Regions from separate parts of the Metabacillus sp. 113a genome, predicted to be linked through region 2. Evidence: riboswitches for the same ligand, from Rfam matches in the RefSeq annotation. Region 2 holds a riboswitch; each other region holds the start of a gene.
What was found. Region 2 has a riboswitch for S-adenosylmethionine ahead of metK (methionine adenosyltransferase). Riboswitches for the same ligand answer to the same signal wherever they lie in the genome.

Region 1 (4,843 bases), on a different contig from region 2:
ATTCAGCTTAATTAACCCTTCGCTTTCAAGCATAGTAAGAATACGGCCGTGGTCTGCAACTGAATTGCTCATGATGATCGTTGCACCCTCTGGAAGCTCTTCAAGTGATTTGTATTTTTTTGAGTAAACACCGATTGGTTCAATGTGGATCCCGCCTGCATTAACAAAGTCATAGTCTTCATTTTCTGCCATTTGGGATTCAAGATACGGGATGTGCTGGAAGTAGTTCGCATCCAGCTCTTTCCCTGCAAGCGATTTGTTAGGCAGGATGTAGTCCTGGAAGGTTTTAATTTCAAGCTCTACACCTTGTTCTTCAAGCAAAGGCTTTGCCTCTTCCAAAATTTCTGCATGCGGAACGTTAGATGCACCAACGATGAGCTTGCTGCTCTCACTGCTGCCTGCTTCTCCGGAACCGGCTGTGCCGCAGGCCGCTAAAGCAAAAGCGGATACTGCAAATACTGAGCTTAATAATAATTTTTTCATTAAAAATTCCCCCTAGCGTTTGTCTATTCTTTTAGTTATTTGATCTCCAATAAATTGGATGATAAATACAATAATCAATATCAATACGGTGGCCACTAACGTGACTTGGCTGTTGCTTCGCTGAAAGCCTTCCAGATAAGCAAGGTCCCCCAGCCCCCCTGCACCGATGACTCCAGCCATAGCCGAGTAGCCGACTAAAGCGATTGCCGTCACGGTAATACCTGAAGCGAGGGCTGGCATCGATTCCGGAAGCAGAACTTTTGTAATAATCGTAAAAGTGGAAGCTCCCATAGATTTTGCTGCTTCAATGACCCCTTTATCAATTTCCCGCAATCCAATTTCAACCATTCTTGCGTAGAATGGAGCTGCTCCTATAATTAAAGCTGGAAGTGCTGCTTCTGCTCCGAGCATCGATCCCACCAAAGCCTTTGTAAATGGAATCAGCAAGATGATTAAAAGGATAAAAGGGATGGATCGGAACACGTTCACAGCAGCTGATATGATGAAATTCACGAATCTGTTTTCCCATATGTTCCCTTTTGATGTGAGGAATAAAAGCAAGCCAAGGATTATTCCCAGAATAAACGTAGCGAGCACGGAAATTCCCGTCATATAAAGCGTTTCAAAAGTTGCTTCCCAAACATTTTCCCATTTGACTTCCGGAAATAATTGCTCAAGCATGGGCAACTACCTCCACTTCTACATGATGATCATATAAAAATTGCAAAGCGCGATCCATTTCTGTTTCTTCTCCATCTATGTAGAGAAACAGGGCTCCATATGCCCCGCTTTGTGTTTGCGAGATCTTTCCTTGAAGAATATTCACTTTCACGTCGTAATTTTTTATTAATCCGGTAACGACCGGCTGCTCTGTAGAATCCCCTACAAAGGTGAGCTGGACAATCCGGCCGGTAGGGTAGGAGTCAATGAGATGAGCGATGGTCTCCCTTGTTTCTTCGGGCTCTGTCACCTGCTGGACAAATCGTTTTGTGATTGGTACCTGAGGCTTTCTGAAGACAGTAAGCACCTCTCCCTCCTCCACAATCTTACCTTCCTCCATCACAGCTACTTTATGGCAGATCTTGCGTATTACATGCATTTCATGGGTGATAAGGACGATTGTCAGTCCAAGCCTTTGATTGATATCGACGAGAAGCTCGAGGATTGAATCGGTCGTCTGCGGATCAAGGGCTGAGGTTGCTTCATCACAAAGAAGAACTTTTGGGTTATTGGCAAGCGCTCTGGCAATGCCTACACGCTGCTTTTGGCCGCCGCTGAGCTGGGCCGGGTAAGCATTTTCCCTTCCCTCTAATCCGACCAGCCGGATTAACTCTTTAACACGTTCTTTTCTTTCAGCTGCAGGGAAGCCTGCTATTTCAAGCGGGAACGCTATGTTCTCACTTACAGTCCTGGACCATAAAAGATTAAAGTGCTGGAATATCATGCTGATTTTCTGTCTTGCCTTTCGGAGCTTTCTCCCCTTAATAACTCCAATTCTATTACCCGCTACTTCGATGCTGCCTTCTGTCGGTGTTTCCAGCCCGTTAAGGAGCCGGATGAGCGAGCTTTTTCCTGCACCACTGTATCCGATGATCCCGAAGATTTCTCCTTTTTCCACTTCAAGGTTCACCTTATCTACAGCTTTGATGTTTCCAGATTTGACGGAATAAATTTTAGATACGTTTGTTAATGTGATCATGCTCCCACCTTCTTTCTCCATCGATCTGAAACAGAAAATGCCTTTCTGCGTAGACAAGCAGAAAGGCATTAAACGTAAGGTTACCTTTCTCTCATCTTTCAAAATGCAGCGCATTTTGAGTGAATTGGCACCAATTTCAGTCATAAAACTGACGGTTGCCGGGCTTCATAGGGCACTTCCCTCCACCTCTCTTTATAAGAGAACAATCTATTATTAAATTATGATGGTTTTAAATTTTAAAAATATTTCAGATCTGAGAGTGATTTTATCACGGGGAAAAGGGTGTGTCAATGTAAAATCTTCAAATAATTTTCTCCCTCTTCCCGCGGCTGCAGCCGGGCTCTTGTTTATTTCCCGAGAAATATGGAGATTACGGGGGAAATAACACGGATATATAGAATAGAAACGCCGCGTTATGCGCCGTTCTGTTTAATAAGCTTATATAAAAATTCCACTGATTGAAAGGCGTACTGCCTAGTGTGAAGCTTCCCTTTTTCAAAAATAAGCAGGCACGGAACACTCTCTACTTCCCAGCGTTCAGGGAATCCCGGCAAATAATTTAAATTTGCCATATGGATATCTGTTTCCGGTACCGTTTCATCCACTACCGTAAGCATCCTTTTTGCGAGCTGGCAAGTTCCGCAAAAAGGAGTATAAAGATACAAGATTAAGCGATCTTCTTCAATCAATGAAGACAGTTGCTTTTCATTTACTTCAATCATGATAAAACCAGAACTCCCTGCTATAAATATTTCGCCTGAACATCAATATTTGCACTCAGCAGTACGGAAGCAATATGATGCTCTGGTGCTGAAGCTACTTCTTTATACATTTTATCAATGTATAAATGCGAAGCCTCCGGAAATTCTCTTACAAATTGTTTTCTCAGTTTTTCTCCTGCTTCGTCCGTATCCACCAATATATACACATCATTTTCAAAATACTCATCAATTAGTTCATCCATTTTGGTGAGACTGATTGTTCCATTCGTACATATAATTTCTATAGGCTCGTTAATGACTTCCTGTATTTTTTTCTTGTCGGATTTCCCTTCAACAATAATGATTTTAGCAGCCTCTGACATGACCATCACCTGTTCATTTTGTCTTTCTTTAGTTTATTCTCTTTTCCTTGTGTTGTTTCCTGCCGGGAGGATACAGGGTCTATGCAAAAGACCGGCGCCTGCCTGCTGCTAAAGCATATAAGGCAGTGGACGGCTCCACTGCCTTATGCTTAACACCAGCCGTTCTCATCATCGCAATCCACATATTTCTGATCCGGTTCCTGTGTAACGTCTGCCATTTGAAAAAAACGGTTTTGTGATGCCTCAATCCCTTTTTTCAATTCAAAGCGGCTGCCGTTGTCACCATACGTCATTTTGCCAATGTGTTCGTGCTGCAAATATAAATTCATTTCTCCATTTTCAAACTTGCCTGTTATTCGATCTGTCACATCGATACGCTGTTTTTTCAAAGTCAAATTAAGCCCTCCTTTTCCTATATAGGATGGCCTAACTTGATTTTTGAAATGCTGGTTAAATTAGTCTTCGTTGGTCATTTCTGTGTATTGCTCTGCCGTCATGAGACCTTCGATTTCACTTGAATCTGCAGGCTCTATTACGATCATCCAAGCTTTTTCATATGGAGATTCATTTACATATTCAGGATTATCATCAAGGTCTTCATTCACTTCTACTACTTTTCCGCTGATTGGTGCATAAAGCTCGGAAACCGTTTTAACAGATTCTACAGAACCGAAAGGCTCATCTGCTTTAATTTCAGTACCTGCTTCAGGAAGCTCTACAAACACGATATCCCCAAGCTCAGATTGTGCAAAATGTGTAATCCCCACTCGTACTTTATCGCCTTCAACCTTTACCCATTCATGTTCCTCAGAATAACGAAGATCGTTTGGTGTCGTCATTTTATTCCCTCCATGAGTCAATTGTTTATGGAAAAGACAGAGTCTCTTCTTCGTATAAAAAATTTGTCCGCCATTAGCTGCTGAGCTTTAGCGAAGCTGCGCATCCTTCCGAACCCCTTTAAAAATGGACAGTTCTTCTGCTGCGCTCTGCATATCATCTTATTTCCACACCTGCTCAAACTCATTTTCTTTGAAGCCAAGTGTGACGTTCTGTCCGTCAGATACAATCGGCCTTTTGATAAGCATACCATCTGATGACAGCACAGAAAATATTTCATCCTCGGACATGCTGCTTAAGCGGTCCTTAAGTCCAAGCTCTCTATACTTCTGGCCGCTTGTATTAAAGAATTTCTTAAGTTCCAGACCACTCTTGGCGTAAAGGTTCTTAAGCTCTTCCTTTCCCGGAGGATTTTCAGAAATATGTATTGTATTTAATTCATGCCCGTGCTCTTCAAGCCATGTTTTTGCCTTTCTGCACGTGCTGCACTTAGGATACCAATAGAAATCCAATGCAATCCTCCTTATTGTATCACGCTGCCTGCGGAATAGGGTGAAATATACATTCTCCTCCGGCAGCGGCTGCAGATTTTCATACAGCCCTATTTTACCCGGCTTGGTCTGCCGTTTGCAAGGATGGGACTTTTCCATACAGATAAGGAGCGCACAGACCATTCGGCTGTGCGCTCCAGAATCTCGACCGTTTATTGAACGTAGCGATTTGCATCGATGATTGCTGCT
Region 2 (4,843 bases):
TCTCCAATAAGCTTCCGTTTCGGATCCGCTGACAAAGTCGTTTTGCCTGTTCCGGAAAGTCCGAAAAACAATGCTACGTCCCCTTCCCTGCCAACATTAGCAGAACAGTGCATCGGGAAAATTCCAGACTCAGGGAGCAAGTAATTCATAATGGAAAAAATTGATTTTTTCATTTCTCCGGCATATTCCGTTCCACCAATTAAGATGGTTCTTTTTTCGAAGGAAATGATGATGAAGGTTTCTGAATTGGTGCCGTCTAAAGCCGGATCCGCTTTGAAATTTGGAGCAGATACAATGGTGAAGGGCTCCGTGCCCGAGTGATCCGGTTTACCATCCGGTCTTATGAAAAGCTGATTCGCAAAAAGATTATGCCATGCATATTCGTTCACCACTTTGATGGGCAGACGGTATCTTTCATCGGCTCCGGCATATCCATCAAAAACAAACAATTCATTCTGCTGTTTTAAGTATGAAAGGACCTTCTGGTAAAGCTTTTCAAAAGCATCGCTTGAAATAGGCTGATTAACAGCGCCCCAATCAATTTTGTTTTCAACGCTCGTTTCCTTAACAATAAATTTATCTTTAGGCGAACGGCCTGTATAGGCACCGGTCGTTGCGCGGATGGCACCGGTTGATGTTAAAACGGCTTCGTTCCTTGACAGAATTTTTTCAACTAGCTGCGGTACTGATAAGTTTAATGAAACATTTTCCCCTTCAAGTAAAAGCGAAAGCTCGTTTGTTGCGGCAAGTGAATTCATCCCCATACCTTCCTTTGCTCGTAATAAAGTCATTTCTATAATTAGTATAACACATTTAAGGTAATAGTCTATACTAATTAATGTATTTTACGCTCCACCTTACGAAATGCCAGTGCTCAGCTGAAAAATGAATGTTTAGCGGAGCTGGCTGAACTTGTATGGTCATGAAAAAATAGATTAAGGAACCGCTCGAAACCGTGCCGTCCCCGCCCGTAAACAAGATGAAGCTGATTGCAGCGTCCGTAAATCCGGCGGAGCGCTTCGACAAGGGCATTTACCCGCTTAAAGCCTGTACCGCCAGCCGGGTATTGAATGCGTTTGCAAAAATATGCCGAAATCCAGTCAAGCTGTTGGACGGAGGTTCGCGGGCCGGCATCCGCAGCCAGTCCTCCCGGATAAGGCGGGAAATGGCTCTCAATTCCATACCATGTCCAGCTCTACCAACATTATACCTCTGTTTTAAGGGAGAGCGCATACAAAAATGCTTTTTCGTTCAAAAACATCCTTTCAGTTTTTGTTGACATTTACGGGAAAATTGAGGTATTATATGTCCTTGAACGGATTCTCTTATCCCGAGCTGGCGGAGGGACAGGCCCTATGAAGCCCAGCAACCTGCAAGGTCGGAAGACTTCGGTTTTCTCTCATGCAAAGGTGCTAACCTGACGCAAGGCTGTAGTCCTTGAGCGATAAGAGTGAAAGGCTGAATAATAACTCCTTTCCTCTATTAAGAAGGAAGGGTTTTTTTATGCAGTCTGGAATCTTTTTCCGATTTTATAGGGAAAGATTCTTAACATAAAGCTAAAGATAAGAAAAGGGAACGAGTTCCGTCTCAAACAAAGAGGGGAAGTACATAACTGAACCTTGCCAATAGAACAGCCGAAAATTCAGAGGAGGAATTACATTGTCAGTTAAACGCCATCTATTCACTTCAGAATCCGTAACGGAGGGACACCCGGATAAAATTTGTGACCAAATCTCCGATTCAATCCTGGATGCGATTCTTGCTAACGATCCGAATGCACGTGTTGCCTGCGAAACATCCGTAACAACCGGTCTTGTCCTGGTTGCTGGAGAAATTACAACTTCAACTTACGTCGATATTCCGAAAATTGTCCGTGAAACAGTTAAAGATATCGGCTATACACGGGCCAAGTATGGTTTTGATGCTGAAACGTGTGCAGTGCTTACATCCATTGATGAGCAGTCTGCAGATATTGCAATGGGTGTCGATCAGGCACTTGAAGCCCGTGAAGGAACCATGACAGATGAGGAAATTGATGCAATTGGTGCTGGGGACCAGGGTTTGATGTTCGGATTTGCGTGCAATGAGACAAAAGAACTTATGCCTCTTCCAATCTCTCTTGCACATAAGCTTTCCCGCCGATTGGCAGAAGTGCGTAAGGAAGAAATTCTGCCTTACCTTCGCCCGGATGGAAAGACGCAAGTAACAGTTGAGTATGACGAGAACGATAAACCGGTTCGCGTTGATACCATTGTTATTTCCACCCAGCATCACCCGGAAATTTCTTTGGAGCAGATTCAGCGCAACCTGAAAGAGCATGTGATTAAGCCGGTGGTTCCTGCTGAACTTATCGATGAAAACACCAAATACTTCATAAATCCGACAGGCCGTTTTGTTATTGGCGGACCTCAAGGTGATGCTGGTTTGACTGGACGTAAAATCATTGTTGATACGTATGGCGGTTATGCACGCCACGGCGGCGGTGCGTTTTCCGGTAAGGACGCGACGAAGGTTGACCGCTCTGCTGCTTATGCTGCCCGTTATGTGGCTAAAAACATTGTAGCAGCAGGCCTTGCAGAGAAATGTGAAGTCCAGCTTGCCTATGCGATCGGTGTTGCCCAGCCTGTGTCCATTTCGATCAATACATTCAGCACAGGCAAAGCAAGTGAAGAAGCTCTAGTTGACGCAGTGCGCCAAAACTTTGATCTTCGGCCGGCAGGGATTATCAAAATGCTTGATCTTCGCCGTCCAATCTACAAACAAACTGCAGCTTACGGCCACTTTGGACGTACAGATGTAGAACTGCCTTGGGAGCAGACAGACAAAGCAGAAGCGCTTCGTACCATTCTTTCATAGAAGGTATAAATGGGCCTGCATCTGATTTAGTGCTTCATTGATCCTGAACCGAAAAGCAAGGCCCGGAACCAATTGGTTTCGGGCCTTTTTGCTGCCAATTTTTGCATTGATCTTTTTTACGCTTTCATCCGTTTTCTTAGGGAGCGGATCTTTTCGAAAATTAATTCATAGAAATTTAATCTTTTGCTTATTCTTTTATAATTTTCAGCGGGTACTCTATTCATACAGCCGAGAGCATGATTAGTACCCATAATGCCGATGCTGGGATATAGTTATAGGAAAGATCGTAAAAGGAGCCGGGATTGATGCAGAAGGTTTTGCTTGTTGATGATGAACCATCCATCCTTGATGTATGCAGACGGTATTTGGAGCGGGAAGGATACATGGTGGAATCAGCAGTAAATGGATATGAAGCGGTAGAAAAGTGGCGTTCGGGCCGGCCGGACTTAATCATTCTGGATCTGATGATGCCCGGAAAAGACGGGTGGATTGCAGCAGAAGAAATCAGGGCGGAGGATGAGGATGTCCCAATTATCATGCTGACAGCCCTTGGTCAGGAAAGAGACCGAATTCTGGGCCTCACGTTGGGAGCAGATGATTATCTGACAAAGCCCTTCAGTCCGAGAGAACTTGTTTTACGGGTAAAGAACATGCTTAGACGGGTTTCAAAAGGTAAGAGGCCTGAAACGAATTTTATTACGTTCGGAACGATTACCATTGATTCATCTGCAAGAGAAGTAAAGTCAGGTGAGGTTCTTGTGGAAATGACTGCTAAGGAATTTGATGTCCTATGGCTGCTGGCGAGTCATCCCTCCCAAGTGTTTTCAAGATCCCAGCTGCTTCAGAAGGTGTGGGGATACGATTTCTCAGGAGATGGGAACACGGTGAATGTTCACATCAGAAGACTGAGAGAAAAACTGGAAAAAAATCCGGCAGAACCGCAATTTATTAAGACGGTTTGGGGAATTGGCTACAAGCTGGAGCGTTCCATCTTATGAGAATCAGAACGCTGTTGATTTTAGCAAATTTTCTTTGCACATCCTTGATTTTGATTTTTTTGCTGATCAGTTTTGTGGAGATGTCGATTCCAAATGATTCCATCCTGATTTTAACAATTATGACGTTTGCAGCAGGGGTTCTTTCTTCTCTGGCCCACTTTTTCCTGACAGAACCGCTCATGAAGGCGGTCAACCAAATAAAATCGGAATCAAAGAAAATGTCAGACGGTCATTTTAATGTCCGGATTTCCGAAAAGGGACCGGCCGAAATTAAGGAGCTCGGAAGTCATTTTAATGAAATGGCTGAAAAACTGGATCGGATGTTTATGGAAGTGAAAAAGTCCGAGGCTTATAAGACAGAGCTGATTGCTAACGTTTCTCACGATTTGCGTACCCCAATAGCTTCCATTCTCTCCTATGTTGAAGCGCTGGAAGACGGAGTGGTGAGGGATGAGCGGGAGAAGGAAGAGTATCTATCCACCATAAAGAAAGAGGCTGTCCGTTTAAGCAAGCTGATTCAGGAGCTATTCGAATTGTCTCAGCTGGACAGTCAGATGATTCCGTTTCTTCCGGAGCCAGTGTATGCCGACCAGCTCATTTTGGACGTTCTTCAGCCATTGGAACTCATTTTAAAGGAAAAGCAGCTTCGCTTGGAACTCCAGCTTGAAGAAGGGTTGCCCCCGGTATTCATGGTGCGGGAACAGATCATGAGAGTCCTTTCCAACCTGATTCAAAATGCAGTCAGCCATTCGCCGGACCAGGGCTTAATCCTCTTAAAAGCAGAAAAAAAAGCGGATCAAATCCTTTTTTCGGTCAAGGACGAGGGTCCTGGAATCAGGCAAGCCGACCAGTTAAGGATTTTCGAACGGTTCTACCGGGCTGAAAAATCCAGAAACCAGGCATTAGGAGGCTCAGGGCTGGGGCTTGCGATTGCAAAGGAATTTATTGGACTTCACCGTGGAGAAATCGGTGTTATCAGCAGAGAAGGC
Region 3 (4,843 bases), on a different contig from region 2:
AGTTTTACCATCCCTTGGATATCTGTAATTTTTAAAAGCGGATTAGAAGGGGTTTCCAAATAGATCACTTTTGTATTTGGACGGATTTTGGATGCAACGTTGTGAAGATCCGTCATGTCCACGAATGTATATTCAATGCCAAATCTGCTCAGGACCTCCGTTACCATCCGGTACGTGCCTCCGTATACATCTTCAGTCACCAGAACATGATCCCCTTTTGATAATAAAAGAAAGGCAGTCGAGATCGCACTCATTCCGGAGGAAAAAGCAAATCCTCTTGCACCGCCTTCCAAATCAGCAATTGCCCTCTCGAGCACTTCCCTTGTCGGGTTGCCTGAACGTGCATAATCATATTTCCCGAACTGATCAAAATCAGTCTGATGAAAAGTGGAGGACAGGTGAACGGGAACGCTGACTCCTCCCGTTTCCTTATCTGTTTTATGGCTGTTGTGCAGCAGCTTCGTTTGCATTGACCAATCAGTATTGCTCAATTTTTTCCGCCTCCTTAACAGCCTCGAATGCCTGCTTCAAATCCGCTTTGATATCTTCTGCGTGCTCTATTCCCACCGAGAAGCGCAGAAGCCGGTTACAGACACCGTTTGCCGTACGTATTTCTTCTGGTATATCCATATGCGTCTGGGTAGCCGGATACGTCATCAAACTTTCAACCCCGCCAAGACTCTCTGCAAACGTGATGATGTTCAAATTTTTCAAAAAGGGGTTGATCCACTCCTCTTTAGCGATTCGAAAGGAAAGCATGCCCCCTCTTCCCGGATAAAGGACATCCGTTACCTCTGGACTTTCCTCTAAAAATTTCGCCACTTCTGCAGCATTGAGCTCGTGCTGCCTCATTCTTAATGCCAGCGTTTTCAACCCCCTGATCAGGAGCCAGGAATCAAAAGGGGATAAAACGGCTCCGATTGCATTATGGTGGGACGCAAGCTCCCTGCAGAGCTCTTCGCCTTTCGCTGCCACAATTCCGGCGAGCAGGTCGTTATGCCCTCCCAAGTACTTGGTTGCGCTGTGAATGACAATATCTGCTCCGCTTTTCAGCGGCTGCTGGATGACCGGTGTATAAAAAGTGTTATCGACAATCAGCAGCAGTCCATGCTTTTTTGCCATTTGTGCGACCGCTGCTATATCCGCTTCCTGCATAAGCGGATTCGTTGGCGTTTCTAGAAAAATCGCTTTTGTATTTGGGAGGATTCTCGCTTCAGTATGCTCCAGGTTTGTAAATGAATCATATTGAAACGTTAATCCATATTTGCGCCATTCCTGCTCAAAAAGCCGGTACGTTCCGCCATAGATGTCCGACGAAACGATTAAATCATCACCTGTTTTAAACAAAGCCATAATCGTCTGAATCGCCCCCATCCCGGAGCTGAAAGCAAAGCCCTGATCTGCTCCTTCAAGCTCCGCAACAGCATGCTCAGCGATTGCTCTCGTCGGGTTGCCCGTCCGTATGTAATCAAAGCCCGTCGACTCTCCAATTCCTGCATGGCGATAGGCTGTCGTTAAGTAAATCGGAGGATTGACGGCGCCTGTCGCCTGTTCACTGCGGTTGCCTATTTGAGCCAGGATCGTTTCTGTATGTTTTGTCATATTATCCCCTCATTTCTTTTAATAAAAGAATACAAAAAAGCCTTCTCCTGAAATAAGAAGAAGGCTTGTCGCTTAAACATTTCTTCCTCTTATCTCCCAAGCTCCGAGTTGCTTGCTGGATTTAGCACCTTGGTACGCAGTCACGTTCGCGTGTCTACCGGTTGCTGAGGTTTCGCAGGGCCAGTCCCTCCACCTCTCTGGATAAGAATAAATCGTCGGAAATATATGAATTTTTTATAACCTTACCGTATATCTATGATTTTTTCAAGCTTTTCATTCATTCTTTTCTGCTCTTTTGAAAACGGCATTTTTTCCAGAATCGTGATAAAATAAGTGGAAGCGAATTCAAAAGTGAATTTTTAGCTTGTATTACATTCATCTGGAGGACTTACAAGTGGAGAAGCAAACTGGAATCGTTAAAGAATCTTCTTTTTTTTCAGAGGCATTAGATGAAGAGCTGACAGTACTCACCTACCTGCCCAAAAGCTTTTCACCGCTCTATAAATACAGCGTCCTGATTGCCCAGGACGGTCAGGATTACTTCAGGCTTGGGCGGATTGCCCGCCAATATGAATCACTTCTGGAAACCGGAAACGCTGAAAATTTAATTATCGTGGGAATTCCTTATAAAAACGTTAAGGACCGGAGAGAGAAATACCATCCTGAAGGGGCGAAGTTTGCTGCCTACAAGCGTTTTCTCGCTCATGAACTGGTTCCCTTTCTGGACCGGGAATTTCCGACCTATCAGGTGGGTCAGGGCCGTGCCCTGATCGGTGATTCGCTTGCAGCTACGATCGGATTCATGACAGCTCTCGATTATCCGAGCATTTTTGGCAAAATCATTATGCAGTCTCCTTATGTTGATGCACAGGTGCTTGAGGCCGTTTCGTCCTTTACATCAGGACCGGAAATGACGATTTACCATCAGGTCGGCATAAGAGAAACTGAAGTAAAAACCACTGCCGGAGAGGTGCAGAATTTTATCGAACCGAATCGTGAATTGCAAAAAGCGATCGAAAAAAAAGGATTTCCTTACACATATGAAGAATTTGATGGAGACCACACATGGACTCATTGGCAGCCTTTGCTTCCTGATGCGCTGAAGGCCATGTTCTAATTTACTATTCAACTAATGGAGGGAACCTGAATGAAATACGGAATTGTCTTATTCCCGGCAAAAAAACTTCAAGATCTGGCGAATTCTTACCGAAAACGCTATGACCCTCATTATGCGCTCATTCCGCCGCATTTGACCCTGCGCACTCCGTTTGAAGCATCGGATGAGAATATAAAAGAAATTTCCAAAGAACTTCGGGCTATCGCTAAAAAATTCAGCCCTGTTCAGCTGGAAGTTCAAAAAATCAGCTCCTTTTCTCCCGTTAATAATGTTATTTACTTAAAAGCGGAACCGAATGACAATCTGATAGCCCTTCATAATGAGCTTTATACCGGTGCTTTGGAAGAGGAGCCCGAATATTCATTTGTTCCTCATATCACCATTGGCCAAAAACTATCGGATGCAGAAATGGCAGATGTACTTGGACAGCTTAAAATGCAGGAGAATCATCATATTGAAATGATTGACCGCTTCCATCTTCTTTATCAGCTTGAAAACGGAGCCTGGACGGTATACGAGACGTTTATCCTTGAAAAAGGAGATCTTTGATGCACGCTAAAGTCGTTCAGACAGAAAAAGAAATGCAGGATGCCTTTTCTATCCGCATGAAGGTATTTGTAGAAGAGCAAAAAGTGCCGGCAGAAGAAGAAGTAGACGAGCATGAGGAAGCAGCTGTTCATGTAGTGCTTTACGATGAAAGCCAGCCAGTCGGAACCGGAAGAATAAGGGAGTTGGATGGCTATGGGAAACTCGAGCGCATCTGCATCCTTCCCTCCCATCGCGGGAGAGGTGCCGGTAAAATAATCATGAAAGAGCTTGAAGTCATCGCAGCGCCTAATATTGAAAAATTCAAGCTGAATGCGCAAACCCAGGCGGTACCATTTTATGAAAAACTCGGCTATGAAATACGCTCAGGTACATTCATGGATGCCGGCATTCCACATGTAACGATGATTAAAAAACGTACATAACCGACAGCGGAAATCCGCTGCCGGTTTTTATTTGAGTGAAAGTCCGGTTAGCTGTGCAAGCTACTAAGGGTGATTGTCATGGATATGTTTAAAATAGCAGTTGAACTGGTTGTGGGATTTTTCGGATTGTTTGTCATGTCAAGGCTCCTTGGGAAAACACAGATCACACAAATTACTACCTTTGATTTTATTTCTGCTCTCGTCCTCGGGGAATTGGTGGGGAATGCCGTTTATGACGAAGATATCGGGATAGCAGATATCCTCTTTGCCATTGCCATTTGGGGAATTTTGATCTTCATAATAGAGTGGTTTACCCAAAAATCTAACAAAGCCCGGATTCTCATGGAAGGGAGTCCAACCATTGTAATACGGAACGGAAACATATTGAAGGATCAGTTAAAGAAAGAGAAGCTTGACTTAAATCAGCTGCAGCATTTGATCCGGTCAAAAGGCACCTTTTCTATAAGAGAGATTGAATTTGCCATTCTAGAAACGGATGGCAGTGTGAGCATTTTAAAAAAGCATCAATATGAAATGCCGGTCCGGTCGGACTTTTCCATGGATGGGACTGAGCCTGTTCTTCCTTACAGCCTGATATTGGATGGGGCTGTTCAGCGGGATAATTTAGAAGAAGCAGGCCTTACTGAAGAATGGCTTGCTACAGAATTATCTGTCCAGCACATTCACTCCTATCAGCATGTCCTTTATGCTGAATGGCGCAAAGGAGATGGGCTGTTTGTCCAAAAAAAATAAGACCTTATCCGGTCTATACAGACTGCTCCTGGCGCTCAGAGCAGTCTCCCCCTCTTATGGCAATGATCAGGCGGTTCTGCTGCCGAAATATTAACCGGTCAGCATAACTGAAGCTTTTATTAACCTGAAGCTGTTTATATCCTGATATCAAATGAAAGTCCTTTTCCGGGCTCAGAAGGCAATGTCCGTTCAGAAGACCGTTTGGCGCGTTCAAATAATCTTGAAAACCGGTTTTCCTCAAACTTGCGTTCTTCCTCCATTTTATCGCGTTGAAGATGGATTTTTTGAACACGGTTAAGTGCAGCATAATCATTTTTTACAGGCACAGAGCGATTGGCATACTGTATGTACTGATCATTTTGAATAGGCGCGACCCAGCTCATTCTCCCACTCTCCTTTA
Region 4 (4,843 bases), on a different contig from region 2:
CTTTGGACGCAAAAGCGGAGCGTGTTTCGATTGGATCATAATAGTGGTCCGGAAAAGGAGGATTTGTTCGTTTTGTCATGATAATTTCACCGCTGACATAAAAATCCCCTCTTGAAAAAAGCTTTTTGACCCCGGGATGATTCCGGTCAGATGTCCGGAATACATTCACTGCTTCCTTTTCTTTATCCGGTTTATAAATCCCGCTGACCTCTATCAATCCGTAAACGGTATCTTCAAAGCTAAGCTTTGCCTGATCTCCAGCTGATAATGTCTTCGCTGCTTGGGCAGAAACAGGCAGAGTGATCGGGATCGACCACACCGTTCCATTTGTAAGTCTCGTTTTATCTACTACACTCAAATACTCCTCTTCTGGCATGAATCCGGTAAGCGGACTAAAACCTCCATTAGCCAGAAGCTCCAGATCGCTCAATGCCATCGCATCTATTTCTATCGTTTTTTTGATGAATCCTATATCTTTTCCAATTTCTGTTCGCTGAATTAAGGTTCCTCCATGCGGTGTTAAGCTCATTATAATCCTCCTATTCATATTAAAAAAGTGGGTTTTATCGTTAGATTCCCCCGCCTTGTTCATGCACGGAACTTTTTTCTTTTTTAATAGCCCTCATGAGAGACAGAACCCCAAGGGTAGCTGTCATGACTGCAATCGCAGAAAACGTGGAGTAAAAGTCTGATTTTATAAAAAGTTTGACGAGTACGTAAGAGATGGTCAAACTGACGAGCGGAGAAACAAGCCATACTTTTACAATTTTTTTCACGATCCCTTTTTGAAAAACAAGCGCTCCGCTCTTCGCAGCGCCTGAAGCCATGATTGAAGTGGAGGTAACCTGTGTTAAGGGAACGGGCAGTCCAAAAAGTGAACTGATGACTACAAGTAAAGCGCCGGTCGTGGAAATAACGATTCCTTCTGATTTGGATAAATTCGTTATTTTTTTCCCGTTCGTTTCAAGTACTCTTCCTCCTAAAAGGATGGCGCCTGCAGCTACAAAAAGCCCTCCAAGCCAGACGCCCTGCCCAACTGACATGAGATTAGCAGCGACCAGCGGTCCTACAGCGTTGGCTACATTATTCATGCCAGCTGAAAAGGCTTCAAAGAATCCTGCCGCAATCAGGAGATAGATCAGCAAGCTCCCCCTCTTTGCCTCAAGCTTTGCGAAAAGCGGTTTGGCCATTTTGCAAACAGCATAGGTGATAAAAAAAGCTGCCGCCGGAATAATGACCCAAAACGCCATGATAACAAGGATGGATTGAACATAAAGGGCCTGGAAGGCTACCCCCACCCCGACTACTGCTCCGACCGTAACTTCACTGGTGGATAACGGGATGCCCATTAAATTCGCCATGAACAAAGAGATGGCTGCCGCTCCGATAATAACAAGAACAATTTCTATGGAAATCACGGATTTGGGGATTAGTCCTGAACTGATCGTCTTCACTACTTCTCCGCCGCCCAATACAGCACCGAGGATCACACCTATTCCGCAAAGAATAAGGGCTGCCAACCTGCGGGGAATGGCCCCTGTTCCATAAGCCACTCCCATCGATGCAGCCGCTCCGCTCGCACCGATATTCATGGCGAAAAATAAGCTTAAAAAAATTGCTGCAGCTTCCATTATCATTTACTCCTCACCCGTGAAGGCCGCATTCGGTTTTCTGTGTGCCATTCCATCGTCCTGACCTGCAGTCACTTACATCAATAGCAGGCTGTGTACAAGGCTTGCAGCCTATGCTCGGGTACCCCTGATCGTGAAGCATATTGTAATCCAGATCATTCTTATGGGCGAAACGCCAGACATCCTTCCACGTCCAATGGATGAGAGGACATATTTTTATGTTCTCAAATTTGCCGTCCCTGTTTAAAAACTCTGTATCTTTTCTGGAAGGAGACTGCTCTCTTCTCAAGCCGGAAATCCACGCTTTTTCGGTGCTCATTACTTCTCTTAGCGGGAGCACTTTTCTGATTTTGCAGCATTCATTCGGATTGGTTTTCCAAAGCTCATCTCCATGCTTTGCTGCCTGCTCCGCAACCGTTAACGGAGGTTTTTTCATCGTAATGTTTAAATCAGGATACCTTGCCCTTATCCGGTCAATTAGCTCATACGTTTCTTTGAAATGTACCTCTGTATCCAGGAAAACAATTCTTGCATTCTTTTTGATTCTGGATATTAGTTCAATCAGGACGATTCCTTCGATTCCAAAGCTGCAGGCATACACCAGTTCGTCCGCATAATGGCCGTATGCCCAGCTCAGCACGTGCAGCGCTTCTTTCAAATGATCTTCATCTTCAAAATCCGGATAGCTGCCGGTCCAGTTCTCATAAGTAAGCATGTTTGCACCTCTCTTAATCTAAACACAATGGTTTTATAGCCAACAGCTTCTGCCGCAATGGCCCGGCCGGGTGCTCATGTAAGCACCCAGGACAAGCAGGTCTCTTGTAAAAAAATAAAAGCGGGACAGCACCAAAGCATAATAAAACATTTATGCCGCAGCGCAGGTCCCGCCTCCAGTTTGTCTGGTCAGCGATCGTGATCCCTATTCTATTTCAATCTCACTTTTTCATTTTTTTCAAGCTGAATGATTTTCCCATCTTGAATGATCAGGGTAATCGATCCATAATTCATTGCTTGAAGCATTTCCTTTAGCTTTCCCATTACTTGATCAAGCTGATCTTGCTCCCCCACGGACAGCACTCCCTTTAACAAAATAGGCTCTGACAGCATTCAAGCTGATTAAACGGCATGTAACCGGACAGCAGCCGGACCGCCTAAAATCAACAGCAAAAAGCCTTCCATTTTAGAAAGACTAGTGAGGTTTTTCCCCTTATCTCTCAAAATGGGTTCCATTTTGCTGGATTTAGCACCTTGCTTTTCAGCAGGTTGCCGGGCTTCACAGGGCCAGGTCCCTCCACCGCTCTGGATAAGTATGATGTGTATTGATTTCAAATTTTAGCACAATTCGAACGATTGTCAACCCGAGTTTTCGGGTAGGTTTTATCAAAACTAAATCAAAGCTTGAATTGACTGGTTTTTTTAAGTTAAAAAAAACTTTACGATACGATAAACTATGGATATGAGGTGATTCGTGTGAAAAAAACCATTGTATCCTGGAGCGGCGGCAAAGACAGTGCCATGATGCTTCAAGTACTCCTTGAAAATCAAGAAATTCAAGTTTGCGGATTATTTACGGCAGTGGACTCCATTACAGGTCGTGTACCCTTTCACGGTGTTACGAAAGGTCTAATTGCAAAGCAGGCAGAGGAGCTGGATTTGCCGCTTCACATCATTGAAATTCCCCCCGGCGCCTCTAATAAGGAATATGATAAAAGCATGGGAGAATTTCTTAAAACTTGCAGAGATCAGAAAATCCTGCATGCAGCCTATGGTGACCTTTTTCTTGCAGATATAAAAAAATACAGAGAAGAATTGACAGCTCGGCATGGGATGAAGGCTATTTTTCCATTATGGGGAGAGCGGCCGGACAGATTATCCAAAAAATTTCAATCGGATGGGTTTTTGGCGGTTATTTCTGGCTTAGATGGAGCCAGGCTCCCTTATGATTTTCTCGGAAGGCACTATGATGAGTCTTTTGTAAAAGATCTGGAAGGACGGGCAGACCCGTGCGGTGAGAATGGGGAATTTCATTCGTTTGTATATGGGGGGCCGCTGTTCAAAACAAACATTCCGTATGTTATCGGCAGAACGGAAAATAGGTTAGGATCTTTTCTGACCATGCTGATTGAAGAAAGGGATTGAAGAAGAATGGCATGGAAAGCGCTCCTCTCTATAATCGGGTATATTTTCTCCGCATTAGGATTCGCCTATGCTTTTTCATCGATGTCGAGCCGGGCAGAGCTGAACGAAATGAAGTTCACATCTGAAGGCGGACTCCGGTTATTCGCTGCCGCGGGTTTATGGTATTGGTCCACCCTCGCAAAAGCAATCCCTGAACACCGCATCCCGGTCTGGTTCCGCCTTAGCTTCACAGCTGCCGGCCTGATCGGCCTGATTTTAACCTTTTCTGTCTGGTTTTTATAATTTCGGCGTTCTGATTGTGCCTTGGAAATGGGAAAAAGGGGCTGTCCAGTTAGTCCGTATTCCAGGCTCTCTCCCCTATTGCATATGGTTTGTTTTTCTGATTTATTTAATATGGAAAGATACTTACAAAGAAACCCCCTTGTGATGGGGGTTTTCCGTTCAGCTGGCTCTCAAAAAACAGCAAGACAAATCAATATATTCAGAAACGCGCTCAGGATCTCCAATCAGAAGCAGCCGGATTTTTCCGCCATTTTTCAAGCTTATCCAAATCTTCTTTTTGAATAAGGTTTTCTCTCCCCGCAATTTGAATGAGTGTGGAGTAATCCGTTAACGTTTGATAAGAAATCCCGTCATGACTGAAATGGCTGTCAGCGGTATCAAACCCATAGGTGAAAATGGCTGCCACACCCAATACTTCAGCTCCTGCTTCCCGAAGGGCTTTTACCGCGTGAATGGCGCTTCCTCCTGTAGAGATCAGATCTTCGATAACAACCGCACGGTCATGGCTGCCGGTCCGTCCTTCAATCAGATTCCCCTTCCCGTGCCCCTTGGCACTCCCGCGGACGTAGCACATCGGCAGTCCGAGGAGATCACTCACAAGTGCAGCATGTGGGATGCCGGCTGTCGCAGTGCCGGCAATCAGTGTTGCATCCGGGTAGTGCTCCTGAATCACATTAGCCAGGCCTTCTGCAATGCTTTTCCTTATTTGCGGATAGGATAATGTAAGCCGGTTATCACAATAGATCGGAGATTCAATGCCGCTTGCCCATACGAACGGTTCGTTCGGCTTA

Region 1: it holds a riboswitch for S-adenosylmethionine, as region 2 does, so the genes downstream of both, ACQCVE_RS09505 (methionine ABC transporter ATP-binding protein) here and metK (methionine adenosyltransferase) in region 2, are expected to answer to the same signal.
Region 3: it holds a riboswitch for S-adenosylmethionine, as region 2 does, so the genes downstream of both, ACQCVE_RS17890 (methionine biosynthesis PLP-dependent protein) here and metK (methionine adenosyltransferase) in region 2, are expected to answer to the same signal.
Region 4: it holds a riboswitch for S-adenosylmethionine, as region 2 does, so the genes downstream of both, ACQCVE_RS04040 (YezD family protein) here and metK (methionine adenosyltransferase) in region 2, are expected to answer to the same signal.

The regions. Positions count from the first base shown of each region.
Region 1 covers NZ_JBNILJ010000004.1:252,752-257,594, reverse strand. The annotation lists gene ACQCVE_RS09515 (MetQ/NlpA family ABC transporter substrate-binding protein) at 1-483, opposite strand, end outside; gene ACQCVE_RS09510 (methionine ABC transporter permease) at 496-1,164, opposite strand; gene ACQCVE_RS09505 (methionine ABC transporter ATP-binding protein) at 1,157-2,182, opposite strand; SAM riboswitch class I at 2,271-2,383, opposite strand; gene ACQCVE_RS09500 (thioredoxin family protein) at 2,596-2,904, opposite strand; gene ACQCVE_RS09495 (toprim domain-containing protein) at 2,925-3,266, opposite strand; gene ACQCVE_RS09490 (YusG family protein) at 3,416-3,661, opposite strand; gene gcvH (glycine cleavage system protein GcvH) at 3,722-4,105, opposite strand; gene ACQCVE_RS09480 (arsenate reductase family protein) at 4,265-4,621, opposite strand; gene ACQCVE_RS09475 (acyl-CoA dehydrogenase family protein) at 4,807-4,843, opposite strand, start outside.
Region 2 covers NZ_JBNILJ010000003.1:325,979-330,821, reverse strand. The annotation lists gene pckA (phosphoenolpyruvate carboxykinase (ATP)) at 1-758, opposite strand, end outside; SAM riboswitch class I at 1,323-1,451, shown strand; gene metK (methionine adenosyltransferase) at 1,660-2,856, shown strand; gene ACQCVE_RS07835 (response regulator transcription factor) at 3,159-3,854, shown strand; gene ACQCVE_RS07830 (sensor histidine kinase) at 3,851-4,843, shown strand, end outside.
Region 3 covers NZ_JBNILJ010000019.1:22,213-27,055, forward strand. The annotation lists gene metC (cystathionine beta-lyase) at 1-470, opposite strand, end outside; gene ACQCVE_RS17890 (methionine biosynthesis PLP-dependent protein) at 478-1,602, opposite strand; SAM riboswitch class I at 1,689-1,810, opposite strand; gene ACQCVE_RS17895 (esterase family protein) at 1,997-2,719, shown strand; gene ACQCVE_RS17900 (YjcG family protein) at 2,750-3,268, shown strand; gene ACQCVE_RS17905 (GNAT family N-acetyltransferase) at 3,268-3,690, shown strand; gene ACQCVE_RS17910 (DUF421 domain-containing protein) at 3,769-4,443, shown strand; gene ACQCVE_RS17915 (hypothetical protein) at 4,578-4,826, opposite strand.
Region 4 covers NZ_JBNILJ010000001.1:775,795-780,637, forward strand. The annotation lists gene sat (sulfate adenylyltransferase) at 1-529, opposite strand, end outside; gene ACQCVE_RS04030 (anion permease) at 570-1,631, opposite strand; gene ACQCVE_RS04035 (phosphoadenylyl-sulfate reductase) at 1,645-2,346, opposite strand; gene ACQCVE_RS04040 (YezD family protein) at 2,556-2,669, opposite strand; SAM riboswitch class I at 2,836-2,941, opposite strand; gene ACQCVE_RS04045 (hypothetical protein) at 3,102-3,770, shown strand; gene ACQCVE_RS04050 (hypothetical protein) at 3,777-4,052, shown strand; gene pyrE (orotate phosphoribosyltransferase) at 4,264-4,843, opposite strand, start outside.